2 regions of the Streptomyces sp. NBC_00210 genome follow, and region 2 is predicted to be linked to the other one. Evidence: riboswitches for the same ligand, from Rfam matches in the RefSeq annotation. Region 2 holds a riboswitch; the other holds the start of a gene.
The links. A riboswitch is a leader RNA that binds a small molecule or an ion and turns the genes downstream of it on or off. The one in region 2 is predicted to bind glycine.

Region 1: it holds a riboswitch for glycine, as region 2 does, so the genes downstream of both, gcvP (aminomethyl-transferring glycine dehydrogenase) here and gcvT (glycine cleavage system aminomethyltransferase GcvT) in region 2, are expected to answer to the same signal.

Annotation. Positions count from the first base shown of each region.
Region 1 is NZ_CP108120.1:7,384,664-7,393,794, reverse strand. It holds gene OG729_RS33510 (glutamate-cysteine ligase family protein) at 1-1,136, opposite strand, end outside; gene OG729_RS33505 (hypothetical protein) at 1,621-2,208, shown strand; gene OG729_RS33500 (DUF5999 family protein) at 2,529-2,726, shown strand; gene gcvP (aminomethyl-transferring glycine dehydrogenase) at 2,815-5,700, opposite strand; glycine riboswitch at 5,877-5,973, opposite strand; gene OG729_RS33490 (PRC-barrel domain-containing protein) at 6,088-6,507, shown strand; partial or broken gene OG729_RS33485 (DNA polymerase IV) at 6,390-7,910, opposite strand; gene OG729_RS33480 (MerR family transcriptional regulator) at 7,972-8,568, opposite strand; gene OG729_RS33475 (bifunctional nuclease family protein) at 8,736-9,131, opposite strand, start outside.
Region 2 is NZ_CP108120.1:2,664,198-2,673,328, forward strand. It holds gene OG729_RS11910 (enhanced serine sensitivity protein SseB) at 1-651, opposite strand, end outside; gene OG729_RS11915 (AAA family ATPase) at 838-1,506, opposite strand; glycine riboswitch at 1,689-1,784, shown strand; gene gcvT (glycine cleavage system aminomethyltransferase GcvT) at 1,933-3,048, shown strand; gene gcvH (glycine cleavage system protein GcvH) at 3,107-3,481, shown strand; gene glyA (serine hydroxymethyltransferase) at 3,521-4,795, shown strand; gene OG729_RS11935 (L-serine ammonia-lyase) at 4,922-6,289, shown strand; gene OG729_RS11940 (STAS domain-containing protein) at 6,534-6,920, shown strand; gene OG729_RS11945 (EF-hand domain-containing protein) at 7,001-7,216, opposite strand; gene OG729_RS11950 (GNAT family N-acetyltransferase) at 7,361-7,999, shown strand; gene OG729_RS11955 (tRNA-dependent cyclodipeptide synthase) at 8,220-9,011, shown strand; gene OG729_RS11960 (cytochrome P450) at 8,986-9,131, shown strand, end outside.

The DNA.
Region 1 (9,131 bases), 4.7 Mb from region 2:
GCCGCGGCCGCGAAGGGCAGCCTGCTCCACACCGGCCTGGCATCTTCGGCGAGAGCGCGCACCAGGCCGTAGTAGAAGGCGGCGTTGGCGACCACATCGGTGACCGTGGGCCCGGCGGGCAGCACGCGGTTCTCCACCCGCAGATGGGGCACGCCGTCGACGACTCCGTACACCGGCCGGTTCCAGCGGTACACGGTGCCGTTGTGCAGAACGAGCTCCTGGAGCCCCGGGACGCCGCCGTCGTCGAGCACCCGCAGCGGGTCCTCCTCCTCGTCGCAGATCGGCAGCAGGGCGGGGAAGTAGCGCAGATTCTCCTCGAACAGGTCGTACGCGGAGTTCACCCACCGCTCGCCGAACCAGGTACGCGGGCGCACGCCCTGTGCCTGGAGCTCGGGCGGCCGGGTGTCGGTGGCCTGCTGGAACAGCGGTGGCCTGGACTCGCGCCAGAGCTCCCTGCCGAACAGGAAGGGCGAGTTGGCGCCGACGGCGACCTGGACGGCGGCCACGGCCTGAGCGGCGTTCCACACATCCGCGAACCTCGCGGGGGTCACCTGGAGGTGCAGCTGCACCGAGGTGCAGGCGGCCTCCGGGACAATCGATGCCGAGGTGCAGGTCAGCCGCTCCACACCGTCGATATCGAGCATGAACTCCTCGCCACGGGCCGCGACAATCTGCTCGTTGAGCAGTACGTACCTGTCGACGTCCGAGAGGTTCGCGGAGACGAGATCATGCTGGGCGAGCGTCGGAAGAATTCCGATCATCACGATCCCCGAGCCGATCTCGGCAGCTTTCCGGTGGGCATATCCGAGTCCGGTGCGCAGCTCCTCTGCCAGCTGGTCGAGAACGCGCCCGCTCAGCCGGTGCGGAACGATATTTACTTCCAGGTTGAACATTCCGAGCTCGGTCTGGAAATCGCGGCTCGCGATACGCTCCAGAACCTCTGCATTCATCATCCGTGGCAGTCCGTCGGCGCCTGCGAGATTCAGCTCGATCTCAAGTCCCATGAGATTCCGGGGCCGGTCGAACCGCTTCTCGGCCAGCAGCCTCCCCAGTCCCGCGAGGCACTGCTGCAACTTCCTCCGGTACTTTTGCCGATCGGACAGGTTGAATCCTCCTGCCACGACCTTCTCCCCCATCGAAGCGTCCCTCCTCGAGTGGGCATCACGCAGCATCGGCCGCTCGCGTCACGGACGATAATGCCCAGACGAGCTGATCTGTAACGCCCCACGGGCGGTCCGCTGCGGGTAGGGTGGTGACATTGGCCTAGTGGCACATTCCCTCGGCATGATGCAGTACGCAGTTACCATTGCCCGATGCCTGGTGAAAAATACCGACACGTTTCAGCCTACCGCGCCTCCGATAAAATCCCAGGCCGGGACCTTGCGGCCATGAAGAAATCGGCAGAAACGCCGCAGCAGAAGGACCTGATACCGCCTTGCCGGAAATACGCACGAGCGCTAGCAGAAACACCGCGAGAACACGTGTCGTATAACCTTTGCTTACGAGGCAGAGAGTTGGCGCCCGGTGGCCTTTCCGGCCCCCTCTGGCCCCCAAACGCTGACAGTGCCGTCCGCACCTCCCCTTGCATCACCGTGTCTCCGAAGTGAGAGGCGACCCATCATGCCGCTGCATGTCCCCCCGGCTCCCGCGCCCGCCCTGCGTTGCGTCCTCGCGGCACTCGGTTCTCCCACGGCCGTCCACGAGGCCGCTACCCCCGCACTCAAGTCCGTCCAGGGACCTCTGAGCGCCGAACTGCCCCTTCCCGTCCATGTACTGGATCAGATCGTGCCGAGCAGCAGTACCCCATACACCCGCCTGACGGGCTGGCGCTTCCTGATCCGCAACAACGACCGCGCCGTGGCCGCGGCGGAGACCGTGCTCACTGCTGACGGCTGGACCTTCTCGCACTTCTTCGAAGGCCCCTACCTCAGCTCCACCGAGCGGGCGCTGCGCCAGGCCGAGTCGATGAGAACCCACTTCCAGCCACGGCTGCTCTCCATCCCCGAGCTCTACATGCTCACCCTCTGGCTGCACGGCGACACGGACGCCGACGCCTCGGCGGGCACCCCCCGGCCGACGGACGTACTGGTGCCGCTCGCGCCCGCGCCGCCGGGCATCGCCGCGCACCGTCCGCACCGGGTCGCCGATCTGCTGCCGGTGATGACCTTGCGACTCACACCTGCCCCGCTGCTCGGCTCACCGGCCTGAAGGAGCGCCCCTCGAACCCTCTTCGCGCCCGCCTCGAGCGCTGCTCGCGCCCCGTGACCCTTTGGTCGCGGGGCGCACTCCTGCCCCAGGTGGACTAGCCCATAACGGTCACTGTGAACCACCCGGAATGACAATGGAGTTGAGCTGAACCGTCCGCGCGGGTGATACGTCATAAACCAGTAAGTAGAGCTGCCGCGAAATCCCTGCGGATTGACGCCCGTGGGGCAACACTGGGATCCGACCAACAGATACGGGGGGCGGCCATGAACACCTCATCGAGCCGCAGGACACTCACTACATCGCAGCGAAAGAACCCACCCATGTGCCAGCACCAGCCTGCCTGCCCGACATCCGACTCACCCGACCGGGAAGCGGCGCGCCTCATGGCGCACCACCCGGAGCAGGGCTGGAGCCTGCTGTGCAACGGTGTCCTGCTCTTCGAGGACACCGGAGAGCTGCTGCCGGACGGGCAGATCATCGCGCCGCACCGGCCGCGCGAGGTGATGACGGCCGCCTAGCGCCGTCACGTACGACAAGGGGCCGGCCCGGAGACTGAATCTCCGCACCGGCCCCGACGCATGCGCGCCGCCCGTCGGTCGACGCCTGTCAGCCGTCGTACTCGTCCATCGGCGGGCAGGAGCAGACGAGGTTACGGTCGCCGAACGCACCGTCGATCCGGCGCACCGGCGGCCAGTACTTGTCCGCGGCGCTCACTCCGGCCGGGAAGACCGCCTCCTCGCGGCTGTACGGGTGAGCCCACTCGCCGCCCAGCGCCGCCGCGGTGTGCGGGGCGTTGCCCAGCGGATTGTCCTGCGCGGGCCACTCGCCGGACGCGACCTTCTCGATCTCGCCGCGGATCGCGATCATCGCGGCACAGAAGCGGTCGATCTCGTTCAGGTCCTCGCTCTCGGTGGGCTCGATCATCAGCGTGCCGGCCACCGGGAAGGACATCGTCGGCGCGTGGAAGCCGTAGTCGATCAGGCGCTTGGCGATGTCGTCGACGCTGACGCCCGTCGCCTTCGAGACCGGCCGCAGATCGACGATGCACTCGTGCGCGACCAGACCGGCCGGGCCGGTGTAGAGCACCGGGTAGTGCGGCTCCAGGCGCTTGGCGATGTAGTTCGCCGCGAGCACGGCGACCTGCGTCGCGCGCTTGAGGCCCTCGCCGCCCATGAGACGTACGTACGCCCAGGAGATCGGCAGGATGCCGGCCGAGCCCCACGGGGCGGCCGAGATCGGTCCCACGCCCGTCTCGGGTCCCGCGGTCGGCTGGAGCGGGTGGTTCGGGAGGTACGGAGCGAGGTGCGCCCGTACGCCCACCGGGCCGACGCCGGGGCCGCCGCCGCCGTGCGGGATGCAGAAGGTCTTGTGCAGATTGAGGTGCGAGACGTCGCCGCCGAACTTGCCGGGCTTGGCGAGACCCACCAGCGCGTTGAGGTTGGCGCCGTCGACGTACACCTGACCGCCGGCGTCGTGCACCTGCGCGCAGATGTCGGCGACATGCTCCTCGAACACACCGTGCGTGGACGGGTAGGTGATCATCAGGACCGAGAGCTCGTCGCGGTACTGCTCGATCTTGGCCCGCAGGTCGTCGGCGTCGACTTCGCCGTCGTCGGCGGTCTTGACCACGACGACCTTCATACCGGCCATCACGGCGCTGGCGGCATTGGTGCCGTGCGCCGAGGACGGGATGAGACAGACGGTGCGCTGGGTGTCGCCGTTGGCGCGGTGGTACGCACGCACGGCGAGCAGGCCCGCGAGCTCGCCCTGCGAACCGGCGTTGGGCTGGATGGACACCGCGTCGTACCCGGTGACCTCGGCCAGGCGCTCCTCCAGCTCATGGATGAGCGTGAGGTACCCGTCGGCCTGCTCGACCGGCGCGAAGGGGTGGATCTGCCCGAACTCCGGCCAGGTGACCGGCTCCATCTCGGTGGTCGCGTTCAGCTTCATCGTGCAGGAGCCGAGCGGGATCATGCCGCGGTCCAGCGCGTAGTCCCGGTCGGCCAGCTTGCGCAGATAGCGCAGCATCGCCGTCTCGGAACGGTGCTGGTGGAAGACCGGATGCGTCAGGTAGTCGTCGGTGCGCAGCAGCGACTCGGGCAGCGAATCCGCGGTCGCCGCGTCCAGCGCCTCGATGTCGCCCTCGACGCCGAAGGCGGCCCATACGGCGGTCAGCTGCGTACGTCCGGTGGTCTCGTCGCAGGCGATGGAGACGGTGTCGGCGTCGACGAGATGGAGGTTGACCCCGCCCACGCGGGCGGCGGCGACGACCTCGGCGGCCTTGGCGGGCACCCGGGCGGTCAGCGTGTCGAAGTACGAACCGTGCACGACCTCCACACCACCGGCCCGCAGGCCCGCGGCGAGCAGCGTCGCGTACCGGTGGGTGCGCTGCGCGATCGAGCGCAGGCCCTCGGGGCCGTGGTAGACGGCGTACATCCCCGCCATGACGGCGAGCAGCACCTGGGCGGTGCAGATGTTGCTGGTCGCCTTCTCCCGGCGGATGTGCTGCTCACGGGTCTGCAGCGCAAGCCGGTACGCCTTGTTGCCGTCGGCGTCGACGGAGACACCCACCAGCCGGCCGGGCAGGCTGCGCGCGAACTTCTCTCGTACGGCCATGTAACCGGCGTGCGGGCCGCCGAAGCCCATCGGGACGCCGAAGCGCTGCGTGGTGCCCACGGCGATGTCGGCACCCAGCTCGCCCGGCGAGGTGAGCAGGGTCAGCGCCAACAGATCGGCGGCCACGGTGACGATCGCGCCGAGCTCGTGCGCCTGCTCGATGAGGGGCTTGATGTCGCGTACGGCACCCGACGCGCCCGGGTACTGGAGCAGCACGCCGAAGACGCCGCGCTCGGCGATCTCGGCCGGGATGCCTTCGCTCAGGTCGGCGGCGACGACCTCGACGCCGGTCGGTTCGGCACGGGTCTCTATCACCGCGATGGTCTGCGGCAGGGCGTCGGCGTCGACCAGGAAGACGCCGTTCTTGACCTTGCCGACCCGGCGGGCGAGCGACATGGCCTCGGCGGCGGCAGTGGCCTCGTCGAGCAGCGAGGCGCCGGAGGTGGGCAGCCCCGTCAGCTCGGCGACCATCGTCTGGAAGTTGAGCAGCGCCTCGAGCCGGCCCTGAGAGATCTCCGGCTGGTAGGGCGTGTACGCGGTGTACCAGGCCGGGTTCTCCATGACGTTGCGCAGGATGACCGGCGGCGTGAAGGTGCCGTAGTAACCGAGGCCGATCATCGGCGCGAGCACCTGGTTGCGGTCTGCAAGAGTGCGCAGCTCGGCGAGGACGTCGGCCTCGGTGCGCGCGTCCGGGAGGTTCAGCGCCTCCGCGCTCTTGATCACATCAGGTACCGCGGCGGCGGTCAGCTCGTCGAGTGAGCCGTACCCGACGTGTGCCAGCATCTTGGCCTGGGACTCGGCGTCGGGCCCGATGTGGCGCTGCTCGAAGGGGGTGCCTCGCTCGAGCTGGGAGAGCGGAATGCGGTTGGCGGTCATTAAGGAGGCCTCCTGGTCTGACGCGACCTACGAGGGGCATCCGGCGCGGATGCCCGGACGGCCTCCCCCTCTGTCATCTCAACCTGAGAGCTTCACCGGCGCGCACGAGGCGCCCCGGCTTTCACCGTCGGTGAGAGCGGATGCCGTCCGACACCCGCTCTGCTTTCCAGAGTGACCTCGTCCGTGCGGTACAGGGGCCTGAGAGATTCCGGGGAGGATTTGCTCCTTCGGCGCCGCCGGTACGTTACCGGTGGACTCTCCCGCACGGGGTCAGCAGCCGCTTGCCAGCGTACCAGCGCGCCCCCTCGTCGATCGCTCAAGTGGCCGACACCACTGATGTGCACTTTTGTAGTATTTAATCAGCAGTTGCGACCAATTGGAGGGACCGTGCAGACCGACATCGATCCGCGCAGCCTGATCGGCCGCAAGGCGTTCGACCGCAACGGCACCAAGATCGGGACTGTGGACGAGGTGTATCTGGACGATGCTACGGGTGTGCCCGAGTGGGCGGCCGTGCGCACCGGCCTGTTCAGCAGGGACGCCTTCGTCCCGCTGGAGCCGAGCAAGGTCGTCGACGACACCCTGCACGTCCCGTACGAGCGCTCGCTGATCAAGGACGCACCGGACTTCGGCGTCGGCCGTCATCTCTCCCCCGAGCAGGAGCTGCAGCTCTACCACCACTACGGCCTCGAGCTCTCCGCGCCGCCCGAGACGCCGGCGCCCTCCTCCGGTCCCGCTCCCCCCTCGGGTTCCCCGCCCTCCTCGACTGACACCTCCTTCGGCCGCGTAGCAGGCCAGGAGGACTGAGCCGGCTCCGGCCCGGACGCGGGCAGCGGCACCAGCGGAAGCGGATCGGACAATTCCAGGTCCGGATCGTCCACCCGGAAGGTGCGCACGCGGCCGGGCGGCGACCCCGGCTCCTCGAACCGCACGGTGACCCGGCCGACGCCGCTGCCCTGCACCCATCCCGCCCCGTACTCGGCGTGCCGTACGTCGTACCCCGCCGCCCAGCGCCGCTCCGCGGGCACCACCGGCTCCGGCTCCGGCCCGGACGCCTTTTCGGCCCCCTGCGCCCCCTGTTCGGCCTCCACCGCCGCTTCTTCGGGTTTGCCCGGTACGGATTCGGCCTGCTCGTCAGCGGCGGCCTGGGCGAACAGATCCTCCTGTGTGTAGTCCGCGAGCCCGCTCACGCCGACCCCGAGCAGCCGCACCCCGCCTGTCGTGTCCACGGCCTCCAGCAGCCGCCCCGCGGCCTCCCGCACCACTGCAGGGTCGTCCGTCGGCCCGCGCAGCGTCTCCGAGCGCGTCAGCGTCGAGAAGTCGTACCTCCGTACCTTCAGCACGATCGTCCGTCCCGAGTGCCCGGACGCCCGCAGCCGCCGCACACAGCGGTCCGCGAGCCGGTCCACCTCGATCCGCACCCGCACCCGGTCGTGCAGATCCACGTCGAAGGTGTCCTCGACCGACACCGACTTGGTGTCCCGCTCGGCCACCACGGGCCGGTCGTCATACCCCCTGGCCATCCGGAACAGCGAGGTCCCGTGCGCCTTGCCCAGCAGCCGTACGAGCTCGTCCTCGCCGGCCTCCGCCAGATCGGCGACCGTGGTCATACCGGCCCGCCGCAGATGCTCCCCCGTCGCCGGCCCGACCCCGGGCAGCGTGCGTACGGACATGGGGCCGAGCAGGTCCCTTTCCGTACCGGGCACTATGAGCACCAGGCCATCGGGTTTCGCCTGCTCGGAAGCGATTTTGGCGAGCATCTTGGATCCCGCGAGACCCACGGAACCGGTCAGCCCGGTGACCGCGCGGATGTCGGCCCGCAGCCGCTCACCGGTCGCACGGGCCGAGAAGGCATCGTCTGCCGCGCCGCCCGCCTCCAGGTCGACAAAGGCCTCGTCCAGGCTCAGCGGCTCCACCAGCGGCGACAGACGCTGCAACAGCCCCATCACCTGCTCGCTCACCGCGCGGTAGATCGAGAAGCGCGGCACCAGATACGCGGCGTTCGGCGCCAGACGTCTGGCCTGTGCCATCGGCATCGCCGAGTGCACCCCGAACCGCCTCGCCTCATACGACGCGGTGGCGACGACTCCGCGCGGCCCGAGCCCGCCGACGACCACCGGCTTTCCGCGCAGACTCGGCTTCGCCGCCTGTTCGGCGGCGGCGAAGAAGGCATCCATGTCCAGATGCAGAATCGTCGGCGCAGTTCTCACAACTTCGATGCTGCCTTACGCCACTGACAACGGCGCCGAGAGCCGACAGCGCTCGCAGCGCTCAGACGGCCCGGTCGCGTCTGCGCCTGGCCAGCTCGTCCGCGGGGTTGTTCCCGACCAGGGTCTCGCCGGTGTCGATCCGCTCGCCGTGCAGCTGCGACAGCGCCGCCTCGACATCCCGCCAGACCACCCCGACGGCGATCCCGAAGACCCCCTGCCCGCCCTGGAGCAGATCGACGACCTCGTCGGGCGACGAACACTCGTAGACCGTCGCGCCGTCGCTCATCAGCGTCATGCGCTCAAGGTCCACGAAGCCCCGCGCCCGCAGATGCTGCACCGCGGCACGAATGTTCTGCAGCGCGACGCCGGTGTCCAGGAAACGCTTGACGATCTTGAGGACAACCACATCGCGGAAGCTGTAGAGCCGCTGGGTTCCCGATCCGTACGCAGGACGCACGCTGGGTTCGACAAGACCCGTGCGCGCCCAGTAGTCGAGCTGCCGATAGGTGATGCCGGCCGCCGCACACGCGGTGGGGCCTCGGTAGCCGATCGTCTCCCTGGTGGAGTCGGCCGCACTCTCGTGAAGCGGATACGGCCCGCTCTCCCCCAGACTCAGTCCGGGGGGACCCCCTGCCGCACCGTCGCCGCTGTTTCTCACGCCGACCTCCGTCCTTGACCTGCCATCTCGACGGTAGGCAGTCACCAGGGGTGCGTCAACGATCGCCACACTCGGCACGCCGAGTGATAATCACCCTGAGAGTGGTTTGCCTTGCCCCCGCTCAGGGAACAGCTAGTCGAATGTGCCCATGCCGCCCGGTCGGGCGGTCACTGACTGTTGGTGCCGAAGTCCTCGGGCGAGATCTGATCGAGGAACTCGCGGAACTTCTCCACCTCGTCCTCCTGCTCGTCCGGGATGGCGATTCCCGCGTCGTCGAGCACACCGTCGCTGCCGTAGATCGGCGTACCAGTGCGCAGGGCAAGCGCTATGGCGTCGGACGGCCTGGCGCTCACCTCGACCCCGCTGGCGAAGACCAGCTCCGCGTAGAAGACGCCTTCGCGCAGGTCAGTGATGCGGACCTCGGTGAGCTCCTGGCCCACGGCCTCCAGCACATCCTTGAAAAGGTCATGTGTCAGCGGTCTGGCCGGTGCCATGCCCTGCTGGGCGAAGGCAATCGCGGTCGCCTCCCCGGGACCGATCCAAATGGGGAGGTACCGATCGCC
Region 2 (9,131 bases):
CGCCCGGCCGAGGGCGTCCGTCGGCGCGTTGCGTTCGGCGGCTTCCCAGGAGGAGACCTGGACGCCGATGAAGAGGGTCGGCGGGTCGCCCTCGATGGAGGCGAGGGCACGGCGGGCGGTGAGGACGACATGGGATGCCTCGAACTCACCGGCCGCGGCTGCGAGGAAGTCGACCGGCTCCTCCTGCCAGTCGGGCTCGAAGAGCCGCACCCGGCCGCCGGTCGCGGGCCCGTCCAGCACAGTGCGCCCCACCCGGCACAACTCGGCGACGGCCGGCGGCGGAAGCGGGGCACCGACGGCGCCGCCCGGGTTCACCGCGATGCCGAGCTGCGGGGGCAGGCCCCGGGCGAATTCGCGGGCGGGGGCGACGGTGAAGGGCATATGGCTGCCGACGCATGCCATGAACTGCTGCTCGGAGCTGTAGACCGGGACGTACGCGGCGCCCTCGATGTCCATCGTGGGCAGATCGAGGTTCGGGCTGTCCGGGCTGCCGCCGTTGGGCAGCGGCACCCAGATGTGGCTGCGGCCGAGCACCTCGACGAGGCGGCCTCCGGCCGAAGGGTTGCCGAGGGACACGGCGAGCACCTCTTCGAGCTCGTTCGCCGGCCAGCCCCCATACGGATGCGGATGGGCCTGCTCCGGTGTGTGCATGTGCGTCCTTCTCCCCCGGCTTCGTACGGTCTGGCGCCATCGACCCTAACGCCGCCGGGGCCCACCGGAGCGGGTGGGTGCGGGCCCCTCGGTCCCGATGCCGGGCCCACCCGGGCACCCGGCCCGTCCGGCCCACCCGGGCACCCCGCCTGTCCGGCAACCCGGGCACCCCTGCCGGTCACGGCACTACGACTCCTCGAAGCCCACCCGCGTCAGCGCCGCCGCCGCGTCCCGGTCCAGCAGGACGGCCGATGCGCAGCCCGCAGGCAGCCGCCCGGCCTCCGCGTCGCGGATCAGCCGGCCCACCGCCCGTCTGTGCCGGGCGAAGGCATAGCCGGAGACCCCGCGGCCGCGCTCGCGCTGGCCCTCCCTGGCCACCACGGGCGTGACGTCGAGCAGGACCAGATGGAGGCCACTGCCGCGGCGGCGCGCCTCCCGGGCCAGCCAGCGCCGCACCCACGCCTGGGTGCCGCAGTCGTGCACGACCACGCCCAGACCCGAACGGAGCGCGCGCCGCAGTCCCGCGTAGTGGGCGATCCGCACCAGCGGGCGGTAGACGGCGTACGGCAGCAGCCGTGGCATCCACGCGTCCCAGCGGTCCCGGGTGTCCTGCGAGTCGATCCCCCTGCCGCTCGCCGCGTGTCTGATCAGCGTGGACTTTCCGCTGCCCGGCAGGCCGGAGACGACCACGACATCACCGGCGACGAAGCGCAGGGTGTGCGGACTGCGCCCCGAGCGGTCCCTCAGGTCGCGCAGCACGGGCACGGGCGCCCCGGAAAGCTCCCGCACGGGCGCGTCCTGCTGGACGGACACCCCCGCGGTCGTCACGTATGCACCGGACCGCTGCAACGTCATCGCCCTCCCCTGTCTCGGGTCACCCTCACCCTTGCCCATGAAGTGTAAAGAATCGGTAATGTGGCACAACCGTTTTGCAGCCGAGGACTGCCTGTGAAGTGCGGCTGCCCGGATCGGGGCCGGACACCCCACATGGCGACGATGCGTGCAATGATGTGCCCGCCAACTGCATACCGGCCGCTTGAATCCACGCGGGAGAGTCCTGGCCACTGTGTGCCGGGCGCCGAAGGAGCAAGTTCCTCCCTTGAATCTCTCAGGCCCCGTACCGCGTGTGATGAGGCAGATCTGAAAAGCGAGCCGCTGTCGAGTGGCTCCACCCAAGGTGCAAGTCACGACCACCACTACGTGCGGTCGAGACGAACCTCTCAGGTTCCGATGACAGATGGGGAGGATTGTCCTCGCCGGCCTGCCCTGGGAGCCATATCTATGAGCAACGCCCCCCGTCTCACCGCCCTCGATGCCCTGCACCGTTCGCTGGGTGCGACCATGACCGACTTCGCGGGCTGGGACATGCCGCTGCGGTACGGCAGTGAGCGCGATGAGCACAACGCCGTACGCACCAAGGCCGGTCTCTTCGATCTCTCGCACATGGGCGAGATCACCGTCACCGGACCGCAGGCCGCGGGCCTCCTCGACTACGCGCTGGTGGGCAACATCGGCTCCGTCGCCGTGGGCCGCGCGCGCTACACCATGATCTGTCAGGAGGACGGCGGGATCGTCGACGACCTGATCGTCTACCGCCTCGGCGAGACCGAGTACATGGTCGTCGCCAACGCGGGCAACGCGCAGATCGTCCTGGACGCGCTGACCGAGCGCGCTGCCGGCTTCGACGCCGAGGTGCGCGACGACCGTGACGCGTACGCGCTGATCGCCGTCCAGGGCCCTCAGTCCCCCGGCATCCTGAAGTCGCTCACCGACGCCGACCTGGACGGTCTCAAGTACTACGCGGGCCTGCCCGGCACGGTGGCCGGCGTCCCGGCGCTGATCGCCCGCACCGGCTACACCGGCGAGGACGGCTTCGAGCTCTTCGTCGAGCCGCAGCACGCCGAGAAGCTCTGGCAGGCACTGACCGAGGCGGGGGCCCCGGTGGGCCTCATCCCCTGCGGGCTCTCCTGCCGCGACACGCTGCGCCTGGAGGCGGGCATGCCGCTGTACGGGCATGAGCTGACGACCGCGCTGACCCCCTTCGACGCGGGCCTCGGCCGGGTCGTGAAGTTCGAGAAGGCGGGGGACTTCGTCGGCCGCGACGCGCTGCGCGCCGCGGCCGAGCGCGCGGAGACCAACCCGCCGCGCAAGCTCGTCGGCCTGATCGCCGAAGGCCGCCGGGTTCCCCGCGCCGGCATGAACGTGGTCGCCGACGGCCGGGTGATCGGCGAGGTCACCTCCGGCGCTCCGTCCCCCACGCTCGGCAAGCCGATCGCCATCGCGTATGTGGACGCGGCGCACGCCGCCCCTGGCACCCCCGGCGTCGGCATCGACGTCCGCGGCACGCACGAGCCGTACGAGGTCGTGGCGCTGCCGTTCTACAAGCGCCAGAAGTGACACTGCGCACCGAGCCATCGTTCATCAGCACTCCCCCGCATACAGGAGAATTCAGGCCATGAGCAACCCCCAGCAGCTGCGCTACAGCAAGGAGCACGAGTGGCTGTCGGCCGCCGAGGACGGCGTGTCGACGGTCGGCATCACGGAGCACGCGGCCAACGCGCTCGGCGATGTGGTGTACGTACAGCTCCCGGAGGTCGGTGACACGGTGGCCGCGGGCGAGACCTGCGGCGAGCTGGAGTCGACCAAGTCCGTCAGCGACCTGTACTCGCCGGTCAGCGGCGAGGTCGTCGAGGCGAACCAGGACGTCGTGGACGACCCGTCGCTGGTGAACTCCGCACCGTTCGAGGGCGGCTGGCTCTTCAAGGTGCGTGTCGCACAGGAGCCGAAGGACCTGCTCTCCGCGGACGAGTACACCGAGTTCGCCGGCTGACCACGTTCGCCGACCGACCACGACTCTAGGGATCGCCTGATGTCGCTTCTCAACACCCCTCTCCATGAGCTGGACCCGGACGTCGCCGCCGCTGTCGACGCCGAGCTCCACCGCCAGCAGTCCACCCTCGAGATGATCGCCTCGGAGAACTTCGCTCCGGTCGCGGTCATGGAGGCCCAGGGCTCCGTCCTCACCAACAAGTACGCAGAGGGCTACCCGGGCCGTCGCTACTACGGCGGCTGCGAGCACGTCGATGTCGTCGAGCAGATCGCCATCGACCGCATCAAGGCCCTCTTCGGCGCCGAGCACGCCAACGTCCAGCCGCACTCGGGCGCCCAGGCGAACGCGGCCGCGATGTTCGCGCTGCTCAAGCCGGGCGACACGATCATGGGCCTGAACCTCGCCCACGGCGGTCATCTGACCCACGGCATGAAGATCAACTTCTCTGGCAAGCTGTACAACGTGGTCGCGTACCACGTGGACAGCGAGACCGGACAGGTCGACATGGCCGAGGTCGAGCGGCTCGCCAAGGAGTCCCGTCCGAAGCTGATCGTGGCCGGCTGGTCCGCGTACCCGCGTCAGCTGGACTTCGCGGCCTTCCGCCGGATCGCGGACGAGGTCGGCGCGTATCTGATGGTCGACATGGCCCACTTCGCGGGTCTGGTCGCCGCGGGTCTGCACCCCAACCCCGTGCCGCACGCCCATGTCGTGACCACGACCACGCACAAGACCCTCGGCGGTCCGCGCGGCGGTGTCATCCTGTCGACGCAGGAGCTCGCCAAGAAGATCAACTCGGCGGTCTTCCCGGGTCAGCAGGGCGGTCCGCTGGAGCATGTGATCGCGGCGAAGGCGGTCTCCTTCAAGGTCGCGGCCTCCGACGACTTCAAGGAGCGCCAGCAGCGCACGCTGGACGGCGCGCGGATCCTCGCCGAGCGTCTGGTCCAGGCCGATGTGACCGAGCACGGCGTCTCGGTCCTGTCGGGCGGCACGGACGTGCACCTGGTCCTGGTCGACCTGCGCAACTCCGAGCTGGACGGCCAGCAGGCCGAGGACCGGCTCCACGAGGTGGGCATCACGGTCAACCGCAACGCCATCCCGAACGACCCGCGGCCGCCGATGGTCACCTCGGGTCTGCGGATCGGCACCCCGGCGCTGGCCACCCGCGGCTTCCAGGACGAGGACTTCCGCGAGGTCGCTGACATCATCGCCGAGGCGCTGAAGGCGCCCTCTCCCTTCGGGGCGGCCGACGCGGAGGCGCTGCGCGCCCGGGTTACCGCCCTGGCCGCGAAGCACCCGCTTTACCCTGGGCTGTAACAGCCCGAAGCAAAACAAACGGGGCACCGCGCACACTGGACTGTGCGCGCGGTGCCCCGCACCACGCACTGCCCTCTGCACCACCCGGCAGACAACGGCGTCTACCAACCCCGCTAGGAGTTCTCCGTGGCCATCTCGGTCTTCGACCTGTTCTCGATCGGCATCGGCCCGTCCAGCTCCCATACGGTGGGGCCGATGCGCGCCGCCCGTATGTTTGCGCGGCGGCTCAAGAACGAGGGCCTGCTGGCTCACACCACCGCGATACGCGCCGAGCTCTTCGGCTCCCTGGGCGCGACCGGCCACGGCCACGGGACCCCGAAGGCCGTACTGCTCGGGCTCGAGGGCAATTCCCCCCGTACGGTCGACGTCGAGAGCGCCGATGACCAGGTGGAGCGGATCAAGCAGCGAGGACGCATCAACATCCTCGGCATGCACGAGATCGACTTCGACTTCGGCAAGAACCTGATCCTGCACCGCCGCAAGGCGCTGCCGTACCACGCCAACGGCATGACGGTCTTCGCGTACGACGCCAAGGGCGAGACGGTCCTGGAGAAGACGTACTACTCGGTGGGCGGCGGCTTCGTCGTCGACGAGGACGCCGTCGGCGAGGACCGGATCGTGCTCGACGACACCGTGCTGAAGTACCCCTTCCGCACCGGCGACGAGCTGCTGCGGATGGCCAAGGACACCGGCCTGTCCATCTCCGCCCTGATGATGGAGAACGAGAAGACCTGGCGCTCCGAGGACGAGATCCGCGAGGGACTCCTGGAGATCTGGCAGGTCATGCAGGCCTGTGTCTCGCGCGGCATGTCCCGCGAGGGCATCCTGCCCGGCGGCCTCAAGGTCCGCCGCCGCGCGGCGAACTCCGCGCGCCAGCTGCGCGCCGAGGGCGACCCGCTGGCCCGCGCCATGGAGTGGATCACTCTGTACGCGATGGCCGTGAACGAGGAGAACGCCGCGGGCGGGCGCGTCGTGACCGCCCCCACCAACGGCGCCGCGGGCATCATCCCGGCGGTGCTGCACTACTACATGAACTTCGTGCCCGGCGCCGACGAGGAGGGCGTGGTCCGCTTCCTGCTCGCCGCGGGCGCGATCGGCATGCTCTTCAAGGAGAACGCCTCGATCTCCGGCGCCGAGGTCGGCTGCCAGGGCGAGGTCGGCTCCGCCTGTTCGATGGCCGCGGGCGCACTCGCGGAGGTACTCGGCGGCACCCCCGAGCAGGTCGAGAACGCCGCTGAGATCGGCATGGAGCACAACCTCGGGCTCACCTGTGACCCGGTCGGCGGTCTGGTCCAGATCCCGTGCATCGAGCGCAACGGAATGGCGGCGGTGAAGGCCGTGACGGCGGCGAGGATGGCGATGCGCGGGGACGGCAGCCACAAGGTCTCGCTGGACAAGGTCATCAAGACGATGAAGGACACGGGCGCGGACATGTCGGTGAAGTACAAGGAGACCGCGCGCGGCGGTCTCGCGGTGAACATCATCGAGTGCTGAGACCCCGGCGGCAGGCTCGGCGGGGCAGCCCCTGGGTTCGGAGTAGGTCAGCGGTGATCGTCACCGCTGACCAAGCCCTCGGCCGGTCAAGCCAGTTCACTGGAATTCACCCGCACGGGGGAGCTTCAGGAGCTCCGAACGTTTTTTCTCCTCCGCGCCCCCAGTGCCTCGCACTAATGTCGGGGCCTGTTCACCCAGGCCCCCGGCCGCCAGACCACGCCCGCCGCACCAAGGAGGCACAGCCATGACCGAGGGGCTGACTTCCAGCTCGTACGACTTACGCGCGCCCCTTCCGGGGCCGTACGGCCGCCTCTACCGCAGCCGTACCCGTACCGTCGTCGAGCTGCACGGTGAGATCGACATCGCCGCGGCCACGCTGATCGGGGCGTACCTGGATGTCGTCACCGCCATACGCGAGCACGAAGTGGTGGTCGATCTGACGCATGTGGCGTTCTTCGACTGCTCCGGCCTTGCGCTGTTGTGCCGGGCGCGGCGGCGCACCCACGAGAACGGCGGGCGGATGTGGGTGGTGTGCGGCCGGCCGGCGGTCCTGCGGGTGTTCCGGGCGGGCGGGGTGCTGGAGGCCTTCGGCACTCTGCCGACGCTGGAGGCGGCGCTTGCGGCTGACTGAGCGGCCGCAGCGCCGTCGGTCCCCGGCGGGCCGGGGGGCCTCCCCCAGAGCCTTCGGCCCGGGAGGGGTCCCCAGGTGGATCAGGCCTTGTTCAGCGAGTCCCAGAACTCCTCGAACGTCAGCTGACCGTCGCCGTTCCCGTCCTTCGTCTTGATCACTGCCTCGGCGACCGTCTCGGTGACATGGAAGTCGCCCAGCTGCGCCATCACGCTCTTGTACTCCGCAGCCGTGATCAGGCCGTCGCCGTTCAGGTCGTAGCGCTCGAACGCCCTGCGCGCCTCTTCGATGTCCGCCACTGCTTCCGCCCCTTCTTCGTGCCTTACTGACGAGGTCAGATTATCGGCCCACGCTCCGCTCACCCGCATGCACCCGTCCTACGTCCTCAGGGGAGAGACCTGGGCCTCCGCGGGTGGAGACTCATGAGGAGAAAGGACACGGAAATGAGCGAGGCACTGGCGAGGATCCTGGCAGCCGCGGCGGCCGGGGAGTTCCCGCCCGCGGACGGCCGTACGACGGTGATCGGGCAGCCGAACGCCCGCGACGCCGGCGTACTGGCCCTCACCGCGCACTCGGTGATCTTCACTGACGAGGATCCCGAGTGGGTACGGGCCGAGCTCGCCGCGACCGACTCCGACCGGCTGGCAGCCGCGATGAACCCGTCGTTCCTGGCCGCCATGCTGGCCCGCACCGGCCGCTCGATGAACACCATCGACCTGGTGACGGTCGCCCCGGCGCTGCCCGGCCGGCCCGAGCTCGAGCTGCATGAGATCGAGGACCCGGACCACCCGCGGGTTGCGCGGGCCATGAAGTACCGCGACGGCGTACGGGTGTGGGCCGCCGACGGCGGTGTGGTGATCCTCGGCCGGGGCGTGACCGGCCGATGGGAGACCGCGATCGAGGTGGACGAACGGGCACGCGGCCGGGGCCTCGGCCTGGCGCTGGCGACGGCTGCCCGTCACGTGGTGCCGGACTCGGTGGTGTGGGCCCAGCAGTCGCCCGGCAACGCCCGCAGCGTGCGGACCTTCCAGGCGGCGGGCTTCCGGCCGGTGGGCTCGGAGGCACTGTTCATGGCCGGCTGAAAGGCCGACTCAATGGCCGGCCGACAGAAGCTGACAGAAAAGGCTTCAACTATCCTTCCGTAGAGCGGAAGTTGATTTTCGGTCCCGCTGGAATCGGTTCTCGCCAAACCCCCGGTGGACCTTCGTCACTCTCCGCCGCACGGCGTTAACTTCGTGGCGTCGCCGCCACACCAGGAGCACAGGGCTCCCAGGGACAAGCGGCGCAAGGGTGATGTCAACAGTGACGATCACAACCGACTCATTCACGGTCCGGCCCTTCACCCGTAACTGTCAGTTCATTTGGGGCGAAGGCGACCATGTCCTGATCGGGGTTTCCCCGGGGAACAGCTATTTCTCCGCAGCACGCATCACAGAACTCGCGCGCTGGGCGTCCCCGCGCTTCACCGCGGTGGATTTCGTGTATGCCGATCTGCATGTGGCGGCCGTCTTCGCGGCGCTCGGGCACGCTCCCGAGCAGGCGGCCCGGCGCGCGACCAAGGAGCTCAAGGCCGTAAGGAGGCGGATCCTGGCCGGAGTTGAGGCGGCCGGGCCGCCGGGCCGGCAGATCGGGGTGCGGGCGCTGTCGGAATTCTCGGACGATCCCGTGTACGCGCTGCTGCACCGGCGCGTACAGCATTTCCTCGCCACCGACACGGACGAGGATTTCCGCAAGAGCTGCGACCGGATGGTCCAGCAGTTTCTGGCGCCCAAACTGGCCGCCGGGGAATCCGTCACGCCGGAACAGCGGTCCGCGTGTCTCGACTACATCGCGGCCGAACTCCCCTTCTTCCTCGACACTCCGGGGATTCTCGGCGTCCCTTCCTCCGTCTCCTGCTACCACGTGCTGATGCCGCTGACGGAACTTCTCTTCGGAAAGGGCGGCGGACTGCGGGCCGCCCGCAATCAGGCCTACGCGGTCGTGCAGCCCGAGGTATCCGTAGCACCCGAAGCCCCGAACACACCCGAAGCACCCGAAGCACCCGAAGCACCCGAAAGGAGCGCAACCGATGACAGCCGAGCACGAGCAGCTTGACTTCCCGCTTTCCCGGCGGGGCGACGTGCTCCCCGCGGAGTGCGCCCAGCTGCGCGAGAAGGAGCCGGTGGCCAAGGTGCGCACCATCACCGGCGACAGCGCCTGGCTGGTGAGCAGTTA